DNA from 4 places in the Thauera sp. JM12B12 genome. Region 2 is predicted to be linked to each of the others. Evidence: predicted binding sites of a transcription regulator. Region 2 holds the regulator's gene; each other region holds the start of a gene.
What was found. Region 2 encodes FliA, which starts transcription of late flagellar genes. Its sites were predicted from a motif close to CTAAAGTTNNNNNNNNNNNNGCCGNTA; they were not measured.

Region 1: the regulator FliA is predicted to act here: its motif matches at 4,571-4,597, upstream of AAG895_RS18810 (homoserine O-acetyltransferase).
Region 3: the regulator FliA is predicted to act here: its motif matches at 1,979-2,005, upstream of AAG895_RS15670 (surface-adhesin E family protein).
Region 4: the regulator FliA is predicted to act here: its motif matches at 2,919-2,945, upstream of motA (flagellar motor stator protein MotA).

Annotation. Positions count from the first base shown of each region.
Region 1 covers NZ_CP154859.1:4,138,719-4,144,140, reverse strand. The annotation lists gene AAG895_RS18830 (MFS transporter) at 1-318, opposite strand, end outside; gene AAG895_RS18825 (hypothetical protein) at 521-838, shown strand; gene AAG895_RS18820 (hypothetical protein) at 843-2,567, opposite strand; gene metW (methionine biosynthesis protein MetW) at 2,670-3,260, opposite strand; gene AAG895_RS18810 (homoserine O-acetyltransferase) at 3,344-4,471, opposite strand; gene thiS (sulfur carrier protein ThiS) at 4,668-4,871, shown strand; gene AAG895_RS18800 (thiazole synthase) at 5,081-5,422, shown strand, end outside.
Region 2 covers NZ_CP154859.1:1,555,695-1,561,116, forward strand. The annotation lists gene flhA (flagellar biosynthesis protein FlhA) at 1-873, shown strand, start outside; gene flhF (flagellar biosynthesis protein FlhF) at 1,068-2,540, shown strand; gene AAG895_RS06955 (flagellar FleN) at 2,543-3,331, shown strand; gene AAG895_RS06960 (RNA polymerase sigma factor FliA) at 3,456-4,226, shown strand; gene AAG895_RS06965 (flagellar motor protein) at 4,260-5,000, shown strand; gene motD (flagellar motor protein MotD) at 5,021-5,422, shown strand, end outside.
Region 3 covers NZ_CP154859.1:3,450,530-3,455,951, reverse strand. The annotation lists gene thiC (phosphomethylpyrimidine synthase ThiC) at 1-745, opposite strand, end outside; gene thiD (bifunctional hydroxymethylpyrimidine kinase/phosphomethylpyrimidine kinase) at 956-1,852, opposite strand; TPP riboswitch at 1,846-1,941, opposite strand; gene AAG895_RS15670 (surface-adhesin E family protein) at 2,038-3,906, shown strand; gene AAG895_RS15665 (efflux RND transporter periplasmic adaptor subunit) at 4,019-5,128, shown strand; gene AAG895_RS15660 (efflux RND transporter permease subunit) at 5,125-5,422, shown strand, end outside.
Region 4 covers NZ_CP154859.1:3,045,401-3,050,822, reverse strand. The annotation lists gene AAG895_RS13785 (diguanylate cyclase) at 1-1,720, shown strand, start outside; gene flhD (flagellar transcriptional regulator FlhD) at 1,887-2,204, shown strand; gene flhC (flagellar transcriptional regulator FlhC) at 2,215-2,781, shown strand; gene motA (flagellar motor stator protein MotA) at 3,008-3,862, shown strand; gene motB (flagellar motor protein MotB) at 3,939-4,940, shown strand; gene AAG895_RS13760 (chemotaxis protein) at 5,028-5,422, shown strand, end outside.

The sequences.
Region 1 (5,422 bases), 1.6 Mb from region 2:
CGACAGGCTCGCCATCCACCACAGCAGCGCCGCCAGTGCGAGCTGGGTGAGCGCCAGCCAGCCGCGGCGGCGGCCCAGCCAGGGCGGCTCGAAGCGGTCCATCAGCGGCGCCCACAGGAACTTGAAGGTGTAGGGCACGCCCACCAGGCCGAAGAAGCCGATGGTCGCCAGATCCACGCCGTCGACCGTCAGCCACGCCTGCATCGCCTGGCCGGTCAGCGCCAGCGGCAGACCCGAGGCGAAGCCGAGCACCAGGATGGCCGACAGGCGCCAGGCGCGTGCGGCGGAGGTCGGGGCGGACGAAGTGGTGGGGGACAAAGGTGCGGACAACGGACGGGCAGCGGGGTGGGTGGGGCGACGGGCGTGGCGATCGAAGGCGGGGCGTTGCGGGGCCGCGCATTATCGCAGATCATCCGCGGCCCTCTGGTTTACACAATTCGATACTTTGCTTGCGTCCGGCCGTCTCTGCGCCAACAATGCCGGCAAAGCCAAAATCCCCGATTCGAGGAGGTAGTTTTCCATGTCCTACACCGTGACCGTGGTATTCGGCGGTGAGCGCGAGTATGAGTTCTCTCTGCACGACGCCGAGGTGGTGTCGACCACCAAGGATCAGGCGCGCAGCTGGTTCGCCAAGGAGTTCGAGGATCTCGAATGCACGCCTTCCAACCCGATGGGCAAGGTGCTCGTGCTCGACATGGTGCTCAACGTCGCCAAGTACGGCGGCGAGGGGCGTTTCGAGCAGGGCGGTGAATGGGCGAAGAAGTTCGCGCTCATGACCGCCGCCGCGCTCGACCGCCCGGCCGTGCGCGTGGATGTCGCGTCTTTCGTCGTCGGCTAGGACTTCAGCCCTGCACCGGCCGTGACGGGCCGAGCGCGCCGGCGAGGGCCGCTGTCAACCGTGCCACCGTCGCCTCGCCCTGGTCTTCCAGCAGCCGCAGGCGCGGCTCCGACGCATGGCGGTTGGGCGAGTCGGGCCGGGCTGCCTGCCACAGCGACGCGACGGTCTCCTCGATGAAGCCGCGGGGCGCATCGGCATCGACCAGCACCAGCACGCGCTCGAGCGGGACATGGTCGAGCAGCTGCTGCAGCTCGTAGCGGCAGCCCTGGTTGTGCGGCGCGAACCCGCGCAAGTCCATCAGCACCACGTCGGCAGCCTGCGCCAGGCGCAGCATGGTCGGACGCCAGGTGTCGTCGTGGCAGAAGAACTCGTTCACCCGATGGCGTCCGTCAGGGTCGGGTCCGAGCGCGCGCGCCGCGAATCGCCGCGCCAGGTCGGGCTCGTCGCGCACGAACTGACGCGATAGCCGGCCGCCGACGAAGTCGAGGAATTCATGCGGCTCGACCGCGGTGGTGACGAGGTCGGGGCCGGCGATCATGTCGATGCTGCCGATGCGCAGCCAGCGCTTGCCGAGCCCGTCGAACAGGCGTTCGCTGCGCGCCCCGAGGGCGAACACGCGCAGCAGCAGCAGGCTGGGCGCGGCACCCTGCGCGCGGCCGAGCCCCGCGAGGCGGAAACCCACCGTGGTGACCAGCTTCCAGGCCGCGAAAGCGATGGCTCCGCTCGTGAGCCAGGCGAGACCCTCGAAGGCGAAGCTCAGCGTCTGCACCACGGCGAACAGCAGCCACAGGGCGTCCAGCGTCAGCATCTGGTCGCTGCTGCGCCGGGTGACATGGCGTCGGCCCAGCCACTTCAGCGCCTGCCAGCCGATCACCGCGGCGAGCAGCGCACCGGCCAGCATCAGCCCCCAGAAGATCTGCGCCCCACCAAGGCCGAGCAGGCTGCCGAGTTCGACGATCCGGCGCAGCGTCGCCTCGCTCTGTCCGGCCAGCCCGACCGCCAGTTGCGAGCCGGCGACCGCCACCACCATGAAGGCAAGCACCAGCGGCCCGACCGCGCGGATGCGGCGATGCAGGAAGGCGAGCAGCAGCAGGGTGGCGGGCAGGTTGGTGATCGCCCAGAACTGCGCGAGTTCGAGCGCGGACAGGGTCGGGTTGCGCGCCAGGCCCCAGCCCGAGAAGGCGAACAGCATCGCCAGGTAGGCCAGGCCGACCGCCAGGCGCTGACGCGTCGTCGTCGCCGCCAGCAAGCCCACGGCGAGCGCGGTGGGCCAGGCGTAGCAGGACAGCAGCCACAGGAAGCGCGCGAGCACGAAGCCGCCGTCGGCCCAGCTGAAGTGCATCCACGCGCCGCTGAGCACCACGGCATAGGCGAGGCCGGCGGCCACCTGGATCAGGACCGCCGCGCGCAGCGAGCGCGCCATCGTGCCAAGCAGTGGGGCTGGACCGGCGGCGATGTCGCTCGGTGACAGTCGCTCGAGGCGCAGCGGCGCGGGCTGGGGCATCGGCGCGCCACGAAGGGGCGCAGGTGGGGCAGGGGGCGTGCGCTCGGCTGCCCGCCCTTCGCCCGGCCCGGATGCTGCGGCCGTGCGCGCCATCGAGCGCAGCACCGCGCGCCGGTAAAGGGCGAGCAGGGCCAGGCACACCGGCAGGGTCAGGACCGCCGCGACCAGGATCAGGCCGGGCAGTGCGCCGGTGGCGATCAGCACCGCTTCGTTGCCAGCGGCCATCGCCGCGTCCTCCGCGAGCCGGCGAACGCCCGCTGCGTCCGCCCCTCTCACAATATAGGCGCAGGTCCGAGGCGCGGTCGATCCCGGCGCCCGGTCGCGTCCTCAGCCGTTGCGGCCGAGCCGGTACACCGCCACGCTGGCGAGGAAGTTGGGCTCGTCGAGCATCAGCTTGCCTTCGTCGAAGGCAAGCCGCTCGCGCACCGCGATGCCGTTCATCTCGCACAGCGCGTCGAAGTCGGCAATGGTGAAGAAGCGCACGTTGGGCGTGTTGTACCACTGGTGCGGCAGGCTCTCCGACACCGGCATGCGGCCGTTGAGGATGCTCTGGCGGTGGCGCCAGTAGCCGAAGTTGGGGAAGCTCACCACGGCCTCGCGGCCCACGCGCAGCATCTCGGCGAGGATGCCCTGGGTGTTGTGCATGGCCTGCAGCGACAGGCTCATGATGACGTGGTCGAAGAAGCCGTCCTCCAGGCCGACCAGGCCCTTCTCCAGGTCCATCTGGATCACGTTGATGCCGTTCTCCACGCTGGCCTGCAGCTTGTCGGGGTCGTTCTCGACGCCGTAGCCCTGCACCTGGCGCACGTCCATCAGGTGGCGCAGCAGGGCGCCGTCGCCGCAGCCGAGGTCGAGCACCTTCTCGCCGGGCTCGATCCACTGGGTGATCACTTCATAGTCGTAGCGGTAGGAGGTCATATCAGTATGCGCCGAGCCGTCTCAAGCGTACTGACGCCCCCTCGGGGGGCAGCGAACGCAGTGAGCGTGGGGGTTGTGTCATTTCATACCTCGATGCGGTCGAACCAGGCCGACAGCAGCTTGTGGTAGCGCGGCTCGTCGAGCAGGAAGGAGTCGTGGCCAGCCGGGCAGTCGATCTCCGCGTAGCTGACGTTGCGGCGGTTGTGCAGCAGGGCGTAGACGATCTCGCGCGAGCGCTCGGGCGAGAAGCGCCAGTCGGTGGTGAAGGACACCACCAGGAAGTCGGCCGTGGCGCGCGCCAGCGCGGCCGGCAGGTTGCCGCCGTACTCGAAGGCGGGGTCGAAGTAGTCGAGCGCCTTGGTGGTCAGCAGGTAGGTGTTGGCGTCGAAGTAGCCGGCGAACTTGTCGCCCTGGTAGCGCAGGTAGGACTCGATCTCGAACTCGACGTCGTAGCTGTAGGTGTTGCGGCCGTGGCGCAGGCTGCGGCCGAATTTCTCCGCCATCGAGTCGTCGGACAGGTAGGTGATGTGGCCGACCATGCGCGCCAGCTTGAGGCCGCGCGCCGGCACCACACCGTGTTCGTAGTAGTGGCCGCCGTGGAACTCGGGGTCGGTGAGGATGGCCTGGCGGGCGACCTCGTTGAAGGCGATGTTCTGCGCGGTGAGCTTGGGTGCGGCGGCGATCACCGCGACCTGGCCGACGCGCTCCGGATACTGCAGCGCCCACGACATCGCCTGCATGCCGCCGAGCGAACCGCCGACGATCGCGGCGAAGCGCCGGATGCCGAGGCGGTCGGCCAGGCGCGCCTGCGATTCGACCCAGTCCTCGACGGTGACGAAGGGGAAGTCGGCGCCCCACAGCTTGCCGGTGGCGGGGTTGATCTGGTTGGGGCCAGAGGAGCCGTAGCAGCCGCCGAGGTTGTTCACCCCGATGACGAAGAACCTGCGGGTATCGAGCGGCTTGCCCGGGCCCACCAGGTTGTCCCACCAGCCGACGTTGTGCGGGGCGTCGGCGTAGGTGCCGGCGACGTGGTGCGAGCCCGACAGCGCGTGGCACACCAGCACTGCGTTGCTGCGATCGGCGTTGAGCGTGCCGTAGGTTTCGAAGACGAGGTGGTAGGCGTCCAGCGTGCCGCCACTGCGCAACGGCAGCGGTTCGGTGAACTCGGCCCGCTGCGGCGCGACCACGCCGACCGATTGGGGTGCGATCATTTTCGTCATGTGCAAAACAAAAAACCCAGCCGGCTGCAAACGCGGACTGGGTGCCCTCGCTTTAGCCGTATTTGTTGAGCGCCCGCAAGCTGTTGATCAAATCGGCGCTAGGTGGCTGGAAGTTAGCGCCGGGCCGGCGAAAAGTCAAACCCGCCGGCGTGATACCATTTTTCGCTTCCCGACACCCCCGAACGCCATGATCCAGGTCATTCTCAATGGCCAGCCCGAGACGCTGGCATCCGATCTCACCGTGCATGCGCTGCTCGAGGCGCGCGGCCTCGCCGGCAAGCGCCTGGCGGTCGAACGCAACGGCGAGATCGTGCCCAAGGCCCGCCACGCCGAGGTGAAACTCGCCGACGGCGACACGCTCGAAATCGTCGTCGCAGTCGGAGGCGGTTGATACTTCTGCTTGGAGGCAGGTCCCGTGCGCGCGGTTTCTGTGGGAGCAGTTTCTGTGGGAGCGGGCTTGCCCGCGAATGCAGCGCCTCAGCCTGCGATGTTCGCGGGCAAGCCCGCTCCCACAGGGCGTCGCTCCCAAAGCGCGCTGTCTCCCATTGATCTGCGCCCGGCCATATTCACTCTTCAGACAAACCCTCACAGGTCCCCAACATGAACGACCCCCTGGTCATCGCCGGCAAGGCCTATCACTCCCGACTGCTCGTCGGCACCGGCAAGTACAAGGACTTCGCCGAGACCCGCGAAGCCATCGACGCCAGCGGCGCCGAGATCGTCACCGTCGCCATCCGCCGCACCAACATCGGCCAGAACCCGGGCGAACCCAACCTGCTCGACGTGCTGCCGCCGGAAAGATTCACCATCCTGCCCAATACCGCCGGCTGCTACACCGCCGACGACGCGGTGCGCACGCTGCGCCTGGCGCGCGAGCTGCTCGATGGGCACGCGCTGGTCAAGCTCGAGGTGCTCGGCGACCCGAAGAACCTGTTCCCCAAC
Region 2 (5,422 bases):
ATCCGCGACAACCTCGAGCTCAAGCCCAACGCGTACCGCATTGCCCTCAAGGGCGTCGAGATCGGCAACGGCGAGGCCTATCCGGGGCAGTTCCTCGCCATCAATCCGGGGCGCGTGTCCGGGCCGCTCGCCGGGCGCGAGACCACCGATCCCGCCTTCGGCCTGCCTGCGGTGTGGATCGACGCCTCGATGCGCGAGCAGGCGCATGCGCTCGGCTACACCGTGGTCGATGCGAGCACGGTGGTGGCAACCCACCTCAACCACGTCATCCTCAACCATGCCGCCGAGCTGCTCGGACGCCAGGAGACCCAGGCGCTGCTCGATCATGTGGGCAAGGAATCGCCCAAGCTGGTCGAGGACCTTGTGCCGAAGATGCTGCCGATCAGCGTGGTGCAGCGCGTGCTGCAGAGCCTGCTCGAAGAGGGCGTCAACATCCGCGACATGCGCAGCATCATCGAGGTGCTCGCCGAGCACGCGCCGCGCACGCAGGATCCCGTTCAGCTCACCACCCGGGTGCGCGAGGCGCTCGGCCGCGCGATCATGCAGAGCCTGTTCCCGGGCAACGCTGAGGTGCAGGTCATGGCGCTGGAGCCGGGGCTCGAGCGCATCCTCATCCAGGCCATGGCCGCGGGGGGCGAGGGCGGGGCGATCGAGCCCGGCCTCGCCGACACCCTGCTGCGCCAGACCGCGCAGATCGCCCAGCGCCAGGAGGACATCGGGTTGCCGCCGGTGCTGCTGGTGCCGGCGCAGCTGCGCATGCTGCTGTCGCGCTTCCTGCGCCGGGCCGTGCCATCGCTCAAGGTCATCTCCAACAACGAGGTACCGGAGAGCCGCACCATCCGCGTCACCGCCATGGTGGGCGCGCAGGGCTGACCCGCGCGCCCAGGACGCGGGTGCGGCGCAGCGTGGGTGGCTGCTTGCCCGCGGACGGATCGCAGGCCCAGACGCGCTCCGCGTGAACGCGAATAGACGGGGGAAAGCCGCTTTATTCCGTCCAAGGGCCTTGACCCCGGGTGGCGATAATCCTCATCAAGCAGTGGTCGACCGCGACCGCCGGGAGAATCGCCATGAACGTCAAACGCTACTTTGCCCCCACCGCCCGCGAGGCGCTTCGTGCCCTGAAGGAAGCCCTCGGTCCGGACGCGATCGTGCTCTCCAACCGTGCCGTCGAGGGGGGCGTCGAGATCCTGGCGCTGCCGGGCGAGGCGGTCGGTGCGCTGCAGGCGGCCAACCGGGCTGCGGTGGCGGCGCGTTCCGGCGCAGCCCCCCAGCCCGCGGTGGCTCCGACCACAGCCGCCGCGCCTGCATCGGCGGTGGAGGAGGCGGACTTTCAGGTGAGCCTGTCCGCATTGGCCGCCAGCGCCGCGCGCAACGCGACGCGCACGCCTGCCGCCAGCCGCGCCGAGCCCGAGCCGGTGGTGCGCGCTTTCAATCCGCCGCGCATCGAGACCGCCGACTACGCCCTGCGCAGCCGCGACGGTGTCATGCGCACGACGGTGCGCGGGCGCGCGGATCAGGCCGAGGGGCTCGCTGCATTCGTCGGGCGCGCGGCGCCCCAGCCCACGGCGAGCGACGAGTTCGGCAGCGCACGCGTGCGCGAACTGCAAGAGACCAACGCCCGCCTGATGGCCGAGCTGACCGGCATCCGCGGCATGATCGAGCGCCAGCTCGCCGGTTTCGCCTGGGGCGAGACGCGCCGTCAGGCTCCCGCGCGCGCCACCGTGCTGGGCGAGTTGCTCGAGGCCGGTTTCTCCGCCGCCGTCGCGCGCAAGCTTGCCGAGGCGGTGGCGGAGGACGCCGGCCGCACCGAGGCGCGCGAGGCCGTGGGTGCGGCGCTCGACCGCCTGATGCGGACCTGCGCCTCGGACGAGGATCTGCTCGATCGCGGCGGCGTGTTCGCGCTCGTCGGGCCCACCGGCGTCGGCAAGACCACGACCACCGCCAAGCTTGCCGCGCGTTGCGTGGTGCGCCATGGCGCCGGCAAGCTCGCGCTCATCACCACCGACGGCTATCGCATCGGCGCCCAGGAGCAACTGCGCATCTACGGCCGTATCCTCGGCGTGCCGGTGTTCTCGGTGCGCGATGCGGGCGACCTGCGGCAGACCCTTGCCGGCCTGCGCAACAAGCACATGGTGCTCATCGACACCATGGGCATGAGCCAGCGCGACCGCATGGTGGCCGAGCAGGCCGCGATGCTCGCCGGCGCCGGCGACGTCCGCCGCCTGCTGCTCCTCAACGCCACCGCGCGCGGCGACACGCTCGACGACGTCGTGCGCGCCTACGCCGGCGACGACCTCGCCGGCTGCATCTTCACCAAGGTGGACGAAGCTGCCTCGCTCGCGCCGGCGCTCGACGTCGCGGTGCGGCACACGCTCGACATCCGCTACCTGACCAACGGCCAGCGCGTGCCCGAGGACCTGCACCTGCCCAACCGCGCCTACCTGCTGCATCGCGCGCTGCGCGAGCACGCCGGCGAGTCGCCCTGGCACCTGAGCGGCGACGAGGCCGGGATGCTGCTGGCCGCCGCCGGAGGGGCGTGATCATGCTCGACGGACGCGAAGACCAGGCGGCGGGGCTGCGCCGCCTGTTCCGCCGCGCGCCGCCGCATGTCGTGGCGCTCTATGCCGGCGGCCGGCAGCGCGGCGGCAACGCGGTGCTCGCGGCACATCGCATCGCCGGGAGCGCGGAGCGGGTGCTTATCCTCGACGAGGCGGAAGGGCGCGACGCGCTCGCCGCCACGCTCGGTCTGGCCGAGGGCACCGACCTGCTCCAGTTGCTCGACGGCCGCACCACCCTGTCGGTCGTGCTGCAGCCGGTGCCGGGACTGGTCGGCCGCGTGCCCGCGGCTGCCGCTGCGCTTGCGCTGCCCTTGCTGGACGACGCCCGGCGCGCCTGCCTCATCGAGGCCTTGCGCATCCTCCATCGCCACGCCGGCTTCGTGCTCGTGCACGCGTCGGGCGAGCGTGCGGCAGAGCCCTCGCCCTTCGTGCAGGCGGCCCCGCGTCGCCTGGTGGTGGCGGAGGCGAGCGCGAGCGGCGCGACCGAGGCCTACCAGACGATCAAGGGCCTGGCCGCCGCCGGGGCCGGTTCGGTCCATGTGGCCGTCTGCCGCGCGCGCGGCCGCAATGACGCAGCGGCCTTCTTCGCCGGTCTGCACGGCCTGGTGCGGCGTCATGTCGGCGTGCCCCTGGCCTGGCTGGGCGAGGTCGAGCGCGACGACATCGCGGTCGGGCTGCGGCAGCCCCTGCAGACCTCGACGCGCGATGCCGGCGCGGCCTTCTTGCGCCGTGTCACCGGCATGGGGCGCGAGCCTGGATCCAGGCGAGGATGATTCGGCCATGGGTGTGACTTATCCCGCTGGTAATGCCGCGAACGCTGCGGGACAATCTGCGCCTCCGACATCCGGAGCCGGCGCAGGCAGGCGCTCGCACCGCAAGACGATACAGGCCGAATGGATGTACGACGCAAACGGTAAGCTCGACAAGACCAACCTCGTCGAGGCCTACGCCCCTCTGGTCAAGCGCATCGCCTTTCAGCTCATGTCCAAGCTGCCGGCCAGCGTGGACGTGGACGACCTCATCCAGAACGGCATGATGGGGCTGCTCGATGCGCTCGGCCGCTATGAACATGGGCTGGGCGCGCAATTCGAGACCTATGCCGCGCAGCGCATCCGCGGCGCCATGCTCGATGGGCTGCGCGAGAACGACTGGCTGCCGCGCAGCCTGCGCCGCGACATGCGCCGCATCGAGTCCGCCATCCACAGCCTCGAGCAGCAGTTCGGCCGCCAGCCTTCGGAAACCGAGCTCGCCACCGCCCTCGACATGCCGCTGGAGGAGTATCAGCGCATGCTGCAGGACGCGCGCGGCCACCAGCTCGTCTATCTCGAGGATTTCAACCGGGACGACGATGACGACTATCTCGAGCGCCATTTCGCCCAGGAGGACAGCAATCCGCTCGATCTGCTCGAGGATGCGGACATGCGCCGCCGTCTCGTGGACGCCATCGAGCGCCTTCCCGAGCGCGAGCAGATGGTGATGGCCCTGTACTACGACGAGGAGCTCAACCTGCGCGAGATCGGCGAGGTGCTCGGCGTCACCGAATCGCGCGTATGCCAGCTGCACAGCCAGGCGGTCGCCCGCCTGCGTGCGTGCATCTTCGACGGCGGCGCCGCCATGCCCGCGGCACGCAAGCGTGGCCGCCCGCCCAAGAAGCCTGCGCCCAACTGATCATGAGCGCTCGCGCATTGAGCACCGCCCGCCATGGATAAGATCAGCCTCGTCGGCCTCACGCTTGGCATCGCCGCGATTGTCGTCGGCCAGGTGCTGGAGGGCGGTCACCTGTCCTCGCTGTTCCAGCCTACCGCCTTCCTCATCGTGATCGGCGGCACCCTGGGCGCGGTGATGCTGCAAAGCCCGTTGCGCACCTTCGTCGAGGGCATGCGGATGGGGCGCTGGGTGTTCGTCCCGCCAGCGGTGAGCCACCAGACGATCATCGATCAGGTGGCCAGCTGGAGCCAGGTCGCACGCAAGGAGGGTCTGCTGACGCTGGAGAACCAGATCGAGGGTCTGCCCGATCCCTTCATGCGCCGCGGCCTGCAGTTGCTCGTCGATGGCGTCGAGCCCAACCGGCTGCGCGAGGTGCTGGAGGTGGAGATCGGCGTCTGGGAAGGCCAGCTGCGCCAGTCCGCCCGCATCTGGGAAGCGGCCGGGGGCTATGCGCCGACGATCGGCATCCTCGGTGCGGTGATGGGGCTGATCCACGTGATGGAGAACCTCTCCGATCCGTCGCGGCTCGGTGCCGGCATCGCGGTGGCCTTCGTCGCCACCATCTACGGGGTGGGCTTCGCCAACCTGGTGTTCCTGCCGATCGCCAAGAAGCTTGCCGCGCACATCGTCATCCTCACCACCCAGCGCGAGATGTTCGTCGATGGCCTGGTCGGCATCGCCAACGGCGACAACCCGCGCATCATCGCCAGCCGCATGCAGGGCTACGTGGTCTGAGCGCGGGCAGGGAGGACGACATGGGGCGCAGGCGCAGGGCTGAAGAGGAGCACGACAACCACGAGCGCTGGCTCGTGTCCTATGCCGACTTCATCACCCTGCTGTTCGCCTTCTTCGTGGTGATGTACTCGCTGTCGTCGGTGAACGAGGGCAAGTACCGCGTGCTGTCGGACTCGCTGGTGCAGGCTTTTCGCAACGTCGCCGTCAATGAGAGCGGCGACCAGATCGTGCTGCCGCAGGTGAGCGTGCTGCCCACCCGGCCGATCACCCAGCCCGCGCCACCCGCGGCGGACCCGGCGCTCGAACAGCGGCGGCGCGAGACCGCGCAGCGCATGCGCAACATGGCCGACGAGATTCGCCGCGTGCTGTCGCCGCTGACCCAGGCGGGGCAGGTCAATGTGACCGAGGGCGCGTTCGGCGTG
Region 3 (5,422 bases), 1.9 Mb from region 2:
CGGCCGAGTTGCCGATGTTGGCGTTGATCTTGGTGAGGAAGTTGCGGCCGATGATCATCGGCTCGCTCTCGGGGTGGTTGATGTTGTTGGGGATGATGGCGCGGCCACGGGCGATCTCGTCACGCACGAACTCGGGCGTGATCGTCGCCGGCAGGCTGGCGCCGAAGCTCTGGCCCGGGTGCTGGCGCAGCATCATGTCGGCCATCTTCTGGCCCTTGGGGCCGGTGGCACGCAGCGATTCGATGTAGCGCTCGCGGTTCAGGTTCTCGCGGATGGCGATGTATTCCATCTCGGGGGTGATGATGCCGCGCCGGGCGTAGTGCATCTGCGTGACATTGGCGCCCGCCTTGGCGCGGCGCGGGGCGCGGTGCAGGCCGGGGAAGCGCAGCTCGTCGAGCGCCGTGTCGGCGGCGCGGGCGCGGCCGTACTCGGAGGACAGGCCGGGCAGCACCTCGGTGTCGCCGCGCGCCTCGATCCACTGCTGACGCAGCGCGGGGAGGCCCGAGCGGATGTCGATCTTCGCCGCCGGGTCGGAGTAGGGGCCCGAGCAGTCGTAGACGAAGATCGGCGGGTTGGGCTCGGCGCCGAAGGAGGCCGGGGTGTCGGACTGGGTGATCTCGCGCATCGGCACGCGGATGTCCGGGCGCGAGCCCTCGACGTAGATCTTGCGCGAGTTTGGCAGCGGGGCGATCGCGGCCGCGTCCACATGGGCCGTGGCGGCGATGAATTTTTCGTTGGCGTTCATGCTGTCTCCTGGGGAAGGGTGTGGGGTTTTGGTCTGAAGTCCGGTTCGTGCGCGAGGGCTGTCGGTGTGATCAGACGCTTGTAGGGGCGGTCCCGTCCACGAACGGTGACGCGTCCGTGGGAGCGGGCTTGCCCGCGAATACGGCGGTCGGTCGGCGCATGTTCGCGGGCAAGCCCGCTCCCACGGGGCGAGCGCGGACGGTGTTGGTACTCACCGCTTCCACAGCGCGTGGAAGTGATGCACCGGTCCGTGCCCGCTGCCGACCGCGAGCTCGCCCGCATGGGCGATCGCGCCCAGCAGCCACTGGCGGGCGTGGCGCACCGCGGCCTCGACCGGGCGAAACTGGCCTTCGGCCTGCGGCAGCAGCGCGGCGATCGCCGAGCTGAGCGTGCAGCCGGTGCCGTGGGTGTTCTTGGTCTCGATGCGCTGCGCGGGCAGTTCGACCATGCGGTCGCCGTCGAACAGCAGATCGACCAGCTCGTTGCCGGGCAGGTGGCCGCCCTTGAGCAGCACCCAGCGCTCGGAGGACAGCGGCAGCAGCTCGCGCAGGCGCTCGGTGGCGCGGTACATCTCCTTGACCGTGTCGGGCGCGCGCTGCTCGAGCAGCACGCCCGCCTCGGGCAGGTTGGGGGTGATCAGGAAGGCCTGGGGGAACAGCGCTTCACGCAGCGCGGCGATCGCACTCCTTGCCAGCAGGCTGTCGCCGCTCTTGGCGACCATGACCGGGTCGAGCACCACGTTGGCCGCCTTCCAGTGCGCGAGGCGGTCGGCGACGGTGGTGGTGACCTCGGCGCTGCCGAGCATGCCGATCTTGGTGGCGTGGATGGCGACGTCGGCGAACAGGGTGTCGATCTGCAGGCGCAGGAAGTCCGTCGGCGGTACATGCACGCCGGTGACCGCCCGGGTGTTCTGCGCGGTGAGCGCGGCGACCACGCCGCAGCCGTAGGCGCCGAGCGCGGAGAAGGCCTTGAGGTCGGCGAACACGCCGGCACCGCCGGACGGGTCGACGCCAGCGATGGAGACGACGTTCGGGATGCGGGACGAATGCGTCGAAGAAGCGGCCGACGCGCTGCCTGCGGCAGCAGCGGGTGATGCGGACAGACTCATGACTTACGTTTCCCTACGCCGGTGCGAGCCGGATCAGGTTCCAAGGGTGTTTCTCAGCCCGTGCGCGGCGGGCACCCCCAACGAGAGTCAGGGAAGATACTGGATGCCCCCGGTCGTGGCAAGGTGCTCAAGATCTGCGCGCCGAGGTCGATTAGCATGGTGGAACCTTCGATTGGCCAACGCTCATGCCGCTCCTTCGCCCGCTCCTTGTCGCCCTGCTGCTCGCCCAGACCGGCGCCGTTGCGTTCGCCGCCGACTGGCAACTGGTCCTGAGCGATCGCAACCGGCGCGTCGAGATAGACCGCAGCAGCATCCTGTCCTCGGACGCCGGCACCAAGATCTCCTGGGGGCGCGTGGTGCTGACCTCGGATGAGGCCAAGGCCTCGGGCTACGCGATGATCAAGGCCCTCAATCGCTACGACTGCCGCAACCGCAGCTTCGTCACCATCAAGCGCGTCTATGTGGATGCCGAGGACAATATCGTCCGCGAGGAGCCGGTGCCCGACCAGAGCCCGCTCACGGTGGCACGGAACTCGGTCGACGAGCGCATGTGGCGGGAGGTCTGCGATCCGCCCTCGGCCGCCGATCTGCAAAAACTCGCGAGCGAGGCGGCGCGCCTGGCCTCTGCGCCGGCGGGCGCCGCTGGCGCACCCGCCCAGCCCCCCGCGCCCGCAAGCCCCTCCGCGATCGCAGCGCCGACCCCTGCCGCCACGCCGATGCCGCCGGCGAAGGTCGCGCGCGCCGAGCCGCCGGCGTCACCGCGCGCGCAGGCGGGTACGGTGAGCGCAGCGCCGCCCCTGGCTGCGGCGCGTCCCGATCCGGCAACACCGCCCGCGCTCGTGCGCGCCGGCGAGACCTCTGCTGCTGCGCCCTCGACCGCGCCGCCGTTCGAGACCCATGTGGAGATCCCGGCCAAATTCCTGCCCGGTGGCGCGCCGGCGGGCGAGCCGACGCCGCCGCGCAAGTCGATCCTGCCGCCCCTGCCCGGACTCGCGGCCAAGGCCGATGCGCCCCCGAGTCCGCCGCCGCCCGCGCCGGCCGCCGAAGCGCCCAAACCGGTGCCTGCCGCCGCGCCGGCGGGCAAGCCCGCCGCTCCGGTGCGCACGCCGCCGCGGGCGGCGGAGCGTCCCGCGCCCGCGCCGAGCGCCGCCCCCAAGCCCGCGCAACGGCTCGCCCAGGCCGCGCCGGCCGAGGAGCCACGTCCGCGCACGACGCCGGTGCGCAGGGCGCCGGACGCCGAACGTAAACCGCCGAGGCCGACCCCGACCCCAGCCCCGACCCCAGCCCCGACTCCAAGCTCGACGCCCAGGCCGGCCCCCGCCCCGGCGGCCGCACCGGTGGCAGCGCAGATGCCCGCGGCCACGATGCCGCCGAGCGCCGCCGGCTGGAGCTACGACGGCGAAACCGGTCCGCAGAACTGGGGCAGGCTGCGTCCCGAGTGGCGCCTGTGCGGCGAAGGGACGCGGCAGTCGCCGATCGATCTGCGCGACGGCATCGCGGTGGATCTCGAGCCCGTCCGCTTCCATTACGGGCGCAGCGGTTTCCGCATCCGCGATACCGGCAACACCTTGCAGGTCGACGTGGGCGAGAGCATGGGCATCGTCGTCCGCGGCGAGCGCTATGCGCTCGAACGCTTCACCCTGCACCGCCCCTCGCAGGACCGCGTGGGCGGCATGGCGCACGACATGGCGCTCTACCTCGAGCACAGCAATGCCGAGGGCAAGCGGGTGATCCTGTCGGTGCTGCTGGCCGCGGGCGGTGAGGCGCACCCGGTGCTGCAGACCTTGTGGAACAACCTTCCGCTCGACCGCGGCCGGGCGTACACGCCCGACGCCGTGATCGACCTCGCCAGGCTGGTGCCGGCCGATCCCGGGCATTTCCTCTATACCGGTTCGCTGCCCACGCCCCCGTGCACCGAGGACGTGTTGTGGGTGGTCATGAAGCAGCCGCTGCCCATCGCCGATGACCAGCTGGCGGTGTTCGCGCGCCTCTATCCGCGCAACGGGCGGCCCATCCAGCCGAGCAACGGCCGGCTGCTGCTCGAGTCGCGCTGACCGGGGGCGCATCGGTCGGGCGCGTTCGGGCGGGGCGGCGAGGCGCTACACTAGCGCCCTTCCAGCGCGACACTGGTTGCAGTCGATGCGACCGCCCCTTGCGAGCTACCCGATGCCCATCCGTAACGTCCTTGTCATGCTGGCAAGTGCCAGCGTGCTCGTGTCCTGTTCCGCCCCCGCGCCCGAGGTGCCGCCGCCGCGTGCCGTGCTGGTGCGCACCGTGGCAGAGGCGGTGGCGCCCGCCGAGCGGGTCTACAGCGGCGAGGTCCGCTCCCGCATCGAGTCCGACCTCGGCTTTCGCATCGGCGGCAAGCTTGTCGCCCGCAAGGTGGACGTCGGCGCCGAGGTCGTCCCGGGTGCCGTGCTGGCGCTCCTCGACGCCGCCGATGCGCGCCTCGCGGCGGACGCTGCACAGGCGGCACTCGCCGCGGCCGAGGCCGACCTGGCGCTGGCGCGCACCGAATACGACCGCGCCGAGGAGCTGGCCGCGCGCAAGTTCGTGTCCTCCTCGCTCCTGGATGCCCGGCGCACGGCGCTGCAGGCGGCACAGGCACGACTGCGCCAGGCGCGCGCGCAGGCTGAGACTGCCGCCAATCAAGCCGGCTACACCCGCCTCGAGGCGCCGGCCGCCGGCGTGGTGACCGCCGTGCTCGCCGAGCCCGGACAGGTCCTCGCCGCCGGCCAGCCGGTGTTCCGGCTCGCCCGACCCGACGAGCGCGAGGTCCTGATCCATGTGCCCGAGGGCCGCGCCGCGGACCTCCAGCCCGGCATGGCGGCGCGCGTTCGCACCTGGGCGGCGCCCGAGCGCGAATACGCCGGTCGCGTTCGCGAGGTCGCGCCCGCCGCCGATCCGGTCACGCGCACCTACGCGCTGCGCGTCGCAGTGCCCGAGGCCGACGCCGGTCTGGCGCTCGGGGCCACCGCCAGCGTGGCGCTCGCCGCGCCCGCGACGGCCGAGCATGGCGTGCGGGTGCCGCTGGCCGCCGTGACCCGCGCCGCCGACAAGCCGGGGGGCGGCACGGTGTGGGTGGTCACGGCGGATGACACCGTGCGCCCGCTCGCGGTCGGCGTGCTGGCATGGCGGGAGGACGGCGCCTTGCTGCGGCCCGATCTTCCCCCCGGTACGCGCCTGGTGCTCGCGGGCGTGCATACGCTGGTCGCGGGCGAGACCGTGCGTGCGGTCGAGGAGGGCGCGCCGGTGATGCTGGACGTCGCGCGATGACGCACCCGGACGAGGCGCCGATCGGGCGAAGCCGCTTCAACCTGTCCGAGTGGGGCCTGCGCCACCGCTCGCTGGTGCTGTATTTCCTCGTCGTCAGCACGCTCATCGGCATCTTCGCCTACACCCGCCTCGGCCAGTCCGAGGATCCGCCGTTCACCTTCAAGGTCATGGTGGTGCGTGCCGAATGGCCGGGCGCCAGCGCGCGCGAGGTCGAGCAGCAGGTCACCGACAGGATCGAGAAGAAGCTGCAGGAGATCGCCCAGGCCGACGTGATCCGCAGCTACTCCAAGCCCG
Region 4 (5,422 bases), 1.5 Mb from region 2:
GGCCCTGATGGTGCTCGGCCTGCCTGCGGTGCGGACGCTTGCGCTCGGTTTCTCGCTGCTGTCGACCTACCGCAAGGGCGCGTGCGCCGGCTTCGACTACCAGCGCTTCTGGTCGTCCTCGCTGTTGATGGCGCTGTCGATGCAGGGCCTGGCGCAGCGCGTGCGCGTGGTCCCGGCCGACGAGGCGTTCAGTCTCGGGCTGCTCGCCCGCGTCGGCGAGCTCGCCCTCGCCACGCTGTACCCTGACGCGTTCTCGCGCTTGCTCGCCGATCTCCATCGCAGTCCGCAACAGCAGCAGCTCTCGCTGGAAGACGGGGCGTTCGCGATGAACCACTGCGAGCTTGGCGCGGCCATGCTGATCGAGTGGGGCGTACCCGACGCGCTCGTGCAGCCGGTACGCTTCTACGAACAACCCGAGCTCGCCGGCTACGACGAGGGGTCGCGCGGCGCAAGCCTGATGCAGTGCCTGATGCTGGCGCGTGCGATCGCCCAGCTCTGCCTTGCGCCGGACAGCGAGCATGCACGCCTGATGCAGCCGATGCTGCGCGTGTCGAGCCGGCTCGGGCTCGAGCGTGCCGAGTTCGTCGCGCTGTGCGAGCGGGTCGGGCGCGACTGGGTCGATTGGGGCAAGCTGCTCCAGATGCGTACCGAGTCTGCGCCGCGTTTCGGCGAGTTGAGTGGCGCCGCCGCGCTCGACGAGGGACGCGGCCTCGCTTCGGAAGATGCAGACGCGGGTGGCGAGGCGGCGGAGGAGACGCCCTTGCGCGCCCTGCTCGTGGTGCGCGAACGTGCCGCGACGGCGAGCATGCGCGGGGCCCTTGAAGCGGCCGAGGTCAGCGTGTTCGAGGCCGTGGTGGCGGGGGGCGATGCCGCCCTCGAGGTCGCCATCGATGTCCAGCCCCACCTGCTCGTGGTCGAGTGGGGTGCCGAGGGCGAGCGCCTGGTGCGCAGCTTGCGCGACACCCGGCTTGGGCGCGGGATCTACGTCATCGCGCTGGTTCCCGCGGAGGATGACGCGCTGTTGCTCGCCGCCTCTGCAGCCGGCGTGGACGATTTCATCGTGCAACCGGTGCGACGTGCCGCGCTCACGCTGCGTCTGCGTGCCTGCTTGCGCACGCTCGTCCTCCAGGGCGAGATCGAACGCGAGCGCGAGGAGCTGCGCAATTTCACCGCGGAACTGTCGATCGCCAATCGCCGCCTGCACGAGGCCGCGCTCACCGATGCACTGACCGGCCTGCCCAATCGGCGCCAGGCGATGGAGTCGATACACATGGAATGGGCGGCGTCGATCCGCCACAACCGCCCGCTCGCCCTGATGGTCGTCGACGTCGATGGCTTCAAGACGATCAACGACGCCCATGGTCACGATGTCGGCGACATCGCCCTGCGCCACGCCGCCGAGGCGCTGCGCAGGGCGGTGCGCACCCAGGACCTCGTCTGTCGCACCGGCGGCGACGAGTTCATCGTGCTCTGCCCCGATACCGAGCTCGCGCAGGCGCGGGTCGTGGCGGAACGCCTGCGCGCGGGGATCGAGGCGGTGCCGGTCGAGACCGGCGGCCCGCGCCTGTTCCTCACCGCCAGCGTCGGCGTATGCATGCGCACGCCGGACATGGACGGCGTCGAGGCCCTGATCAAGGGGGCGGATGAGGGTCTCTACCTCGCCAAGCAGCGGGGGCGCAACCGCGTGGTGGCGATCCAGGCCGGCGCGGACGGGGCGTGATCGGGCTCGGCGCCCCTGCTCCGGCCGCATGCGGGCGCAGTCGGGTGTTGTCGCCACGCCACAGGAAGAGTGGGGGGCAGGCGGCAAAGCGTGACTTTGTAACTTGATGCTGCTGAGAAACTACTTTAAGTTGAAGGCCGTTTGTCCCTGATCGGGATTGGAAACCATGGATCGACCAGACTTTCAGGCCGAAATCCGCGAACTGAACCTCGCCTACCTGATGCTCGCCCAGCAGATGCTGCGCAGCGATCGGGCGACGGCGCTGTTCCGTCTCGGTATCGGCGACGAGCTGGCCGACGTGATCGAGTCGATGTCCGCGGCGAAGCTGGTGCGCATGGCGGCCAGCCAGATGCTGGTGCCGTGTTTCCGCTTCGACGATGCGCAACTCGCCCGGCTGATGGCCGGCGAAGGGCGCGATGCAGCAAGCGCCGGCCTGCATGCTGCGATTCTCGCGGCGGGCAAGGCGGCCAGCGAGGCGGCCTGAGGAGTCTCAAATGAAGAACAAGAGTGTCATCGAGGAAGCAGAAGACGTCCGTCGCGCGGTCGAGATGGTCCAGCTCGGCGCGCGCATGCAGATGCTCGAGGTGGAGACCCGCCTCAGCCGCGAGAAGCTGCTGAAGATCTACAAGGAGGTGCGCGGCGTGTCGCCTCCCAAGGGCATGCTGCCGTTCTCCACCGACTGGTTCATGACCTGGCAGCCCAACGTGCATTCGTCGCTGTTCATGGGCTTTCACCGCTTCTTCACCGGCCGCGCCGGGATCAAGGGGCTGGACGCGATCCTCAAGTCCTACCACCTCTATCTCGACCACATCGAGAGCAGCGCGATGGAGCCGGTGCTGAGCCTGACGCGGGCGTGGACCCTGGTCCGCTTCTTCGACGCCGATCTCCTCCAGCTCGCGCCCTGCACCTGCTGCGGCGGACAGTTCGTCGCCCACGCGCACGACCCGGTCAGCGCCTACGTGTGCGGCCTGTGCAACATGCCCTCGCGTGCGGGTTCCTCGCGCAAGAAGCCGGCCACCCGGCGCGCCGTGTCGCGCACCCGGCAGACGGCGACCGCCTGAGATCGCGGCCGCGCGCGGCGCGGGCTGCATGCTTCATCCGGGCCGCCGTGGCGAACAGGCGGCCCTTTTCATTCCGGGCTGCCGCCGGCGCCCGGTCCCGCGATCGTGCATTTCGCACGCGACGGCTGCGACTGATGTTCAAGTTCTGTTTCCCGCGGTCGTTAGAAGCGACAGATGCCGAGCCCTCCACCCTGGGGCGCCACGGCCGATTCCTGTGGAGTGAGCGGTGTTCCTGATCATTGGCTACGTCATCATCCTTGCTGCGTCGATCGGCACCTACGCGGTGCACGGCAGCCTGCTCGCGCTCTGGGTGCCGCTCGAGTACATCGCGATCTTCGGCCTCATGATCGGTGGCTTCATCGCCGGCAACGGCCCGAAGGCGATCAAGGCCACGCTCGGCTCGCTGTCGCTCGCGGTCAAGGGCTCCAAGTACAACAAGGCGCTCTACGTCGACCTGCTCGCGCTGTTGTTCGAGATCCTCGCCAAGGTGCGCAAGGAAGGCCTGATGTCGATCGAGAACGACATCGAGAACCCCGACTCCAGCCCGATCTTCTCCAAGTATCCGAGCGTCGCCGCCGACCACCATGCGGTCGAGTTCATGACCGACTACCTGCGCATGATGGTGGGCGGCAACCTCAACGCCTTCGAAATCGAGAACCTGATGGACATGGAGATCGAGACCCACCACCAGGAAGCGCACACCGCCCCGCACGTGGTCTCGAAGGTCGCCGATGCGGTGCCCGCCTTCGGCATCGTGGTCGCGGTGATGGGCGTGGTGAACGTGATGGGCTCGGTGGGCCAGCCGCCGGCGGTGCTCGGCAAGATGATCGGCGGCGCGCTCGTCGGTACCTTCCTCGGCATCCTGGTCTCGTACGGCTTCGTCGCCCCCGTCGCCAGCCAGCTCGAGCAGAAGGTCGAGGAGAGCGGCAAGATCTACCAAGTGATCAAGGTCGTGCTGCTGGCGAGCATGAACGGCTATGCGCCGCAGGTCGCGGTGGAGTTCGGCCGCAAGGTGCTCTACTCGACCGACCGCCCGGGCTTCGCCGAGCTCGAGCAGGAAATCAAGAATCGCAAGGGCTGAGCGGCATGGCGTTCTCGAGTCCCGATCTGAGTGACATCCCGCCAGCGCCTGCGCGCCGGCGCGCGGGGAGCGCGCGATGAGCGACGACACCCAGCAGCCAATCGTCGTCAAGCGCATCAAGAAGGGCGGCGGCGGCCACCACGGCGGCGCGTGGAAGATCGCCTATGCGGACTTCGTGACCGCGATGATGGCCTTCTTCCTGCTCATGTGGCTGCTCGGCTCGACCGCCCAGGGCGACCTCGAGGGCATCGCCGACTACTTCCAGAACCCGCTCAAGGTGTCGATGCAGGGGGGGGAGGGTACCGGCGACAGCTCGAGCATCATCAAGGGTGGCGGCGAGGACCTGTCGCGCAAGGTGGGCCAGGTCAAGCGCGGCGACACCCCGAGCACGCGCGCGATCAACCTCGACGCCGCGCCCGCGCGCCGCACGAGCGAGGAGCAGGCTGCGCTGGAGGCCGCCGAGCGCCGCGAGCGCAGCAAGCTGATCGATCTCAAGGGCAAGCTGGAGGCGATCATCGAGGCCAATCCCTCGTTGCGCCAGTTCAAGAACCAGCTCCTGCTCGACATCATCAGCGAAGGCTTGCGCATCCAGCTGATCGACGCCCAGAACCGGCCGATGTTCACCTCGTCGAGCGCCGAGCTGCGGCCCTACACGCGCGAGCTGCTGCGCGAGATCGCACGCGCGCTCAACGATGTGGACAACCGCGTCAGCATGTCGGGCCACACGGATTCGTCCCAGTACGCCGGTGGCGAGCGCGGCTTCTCGAACTGGGAGCTGTCCTCGAACCGTGCCAACGCCGCGCGCCGCGAACTCGTCCTGGGCGGGCTCGAGCCGGGCAAGATGGTGCGCGTGGTCGGCCTCGCCGATACGGTGCACCTCAATCCGGACGATCCGCTCGATCCTTCCAATCGCCGCATCAGCATCATCGTCCTCAACAAGACCGCCGAGAGCGCGATGCGCGGCCAGGCCCCACCGGGCAGTCCGCCCGCGCCGGACCGCATTGCGCCAGCGGGGGCGAACGGCGGGGCCGTCGATCCGTTCGTCGCGCCCGGGGCGCCGCCCGTGGTGGCGCGATGAGCCTCAAGTCGGGGCCGATGGCGCCGATATCCCATTGAAGGCGCACCGCTCCCTCCGTGCGCACAAACCACCGCAAGGCGGTAACCCATGTCCGAACTGCTCAAGAACATTGACGCCCGCACCCGGCTTGCGGGCACGAACAAGCTGGAGATCCTGCTGTTCACGCTGGGCGTGGACGCGCGTACCGGCCGTCGCGAAACCTTCGGCATCAACGTCTTCAAGGTGCGCGAGGTGATGCGCACGCCGGCGATCACGGCGGCGCCCGAGATGCCGGACGCCGTCCAGGGGATGGTGAGCCTGCGCGGCGCCCTCGTGCCGGTGGTTGACCTGGGCGCCTACGTCGGCGTCGGTTCCGAGGCGGCGCGCGAGATCATGATCGTCACCGAATACAACGGGCACACCCAGGGCTTCCTGGTCGAGGGCGTCGACACCATCCTGCGGCTGGACTGGTCGCAGATGCGCGTGCCGCCCGAGATGCTCAC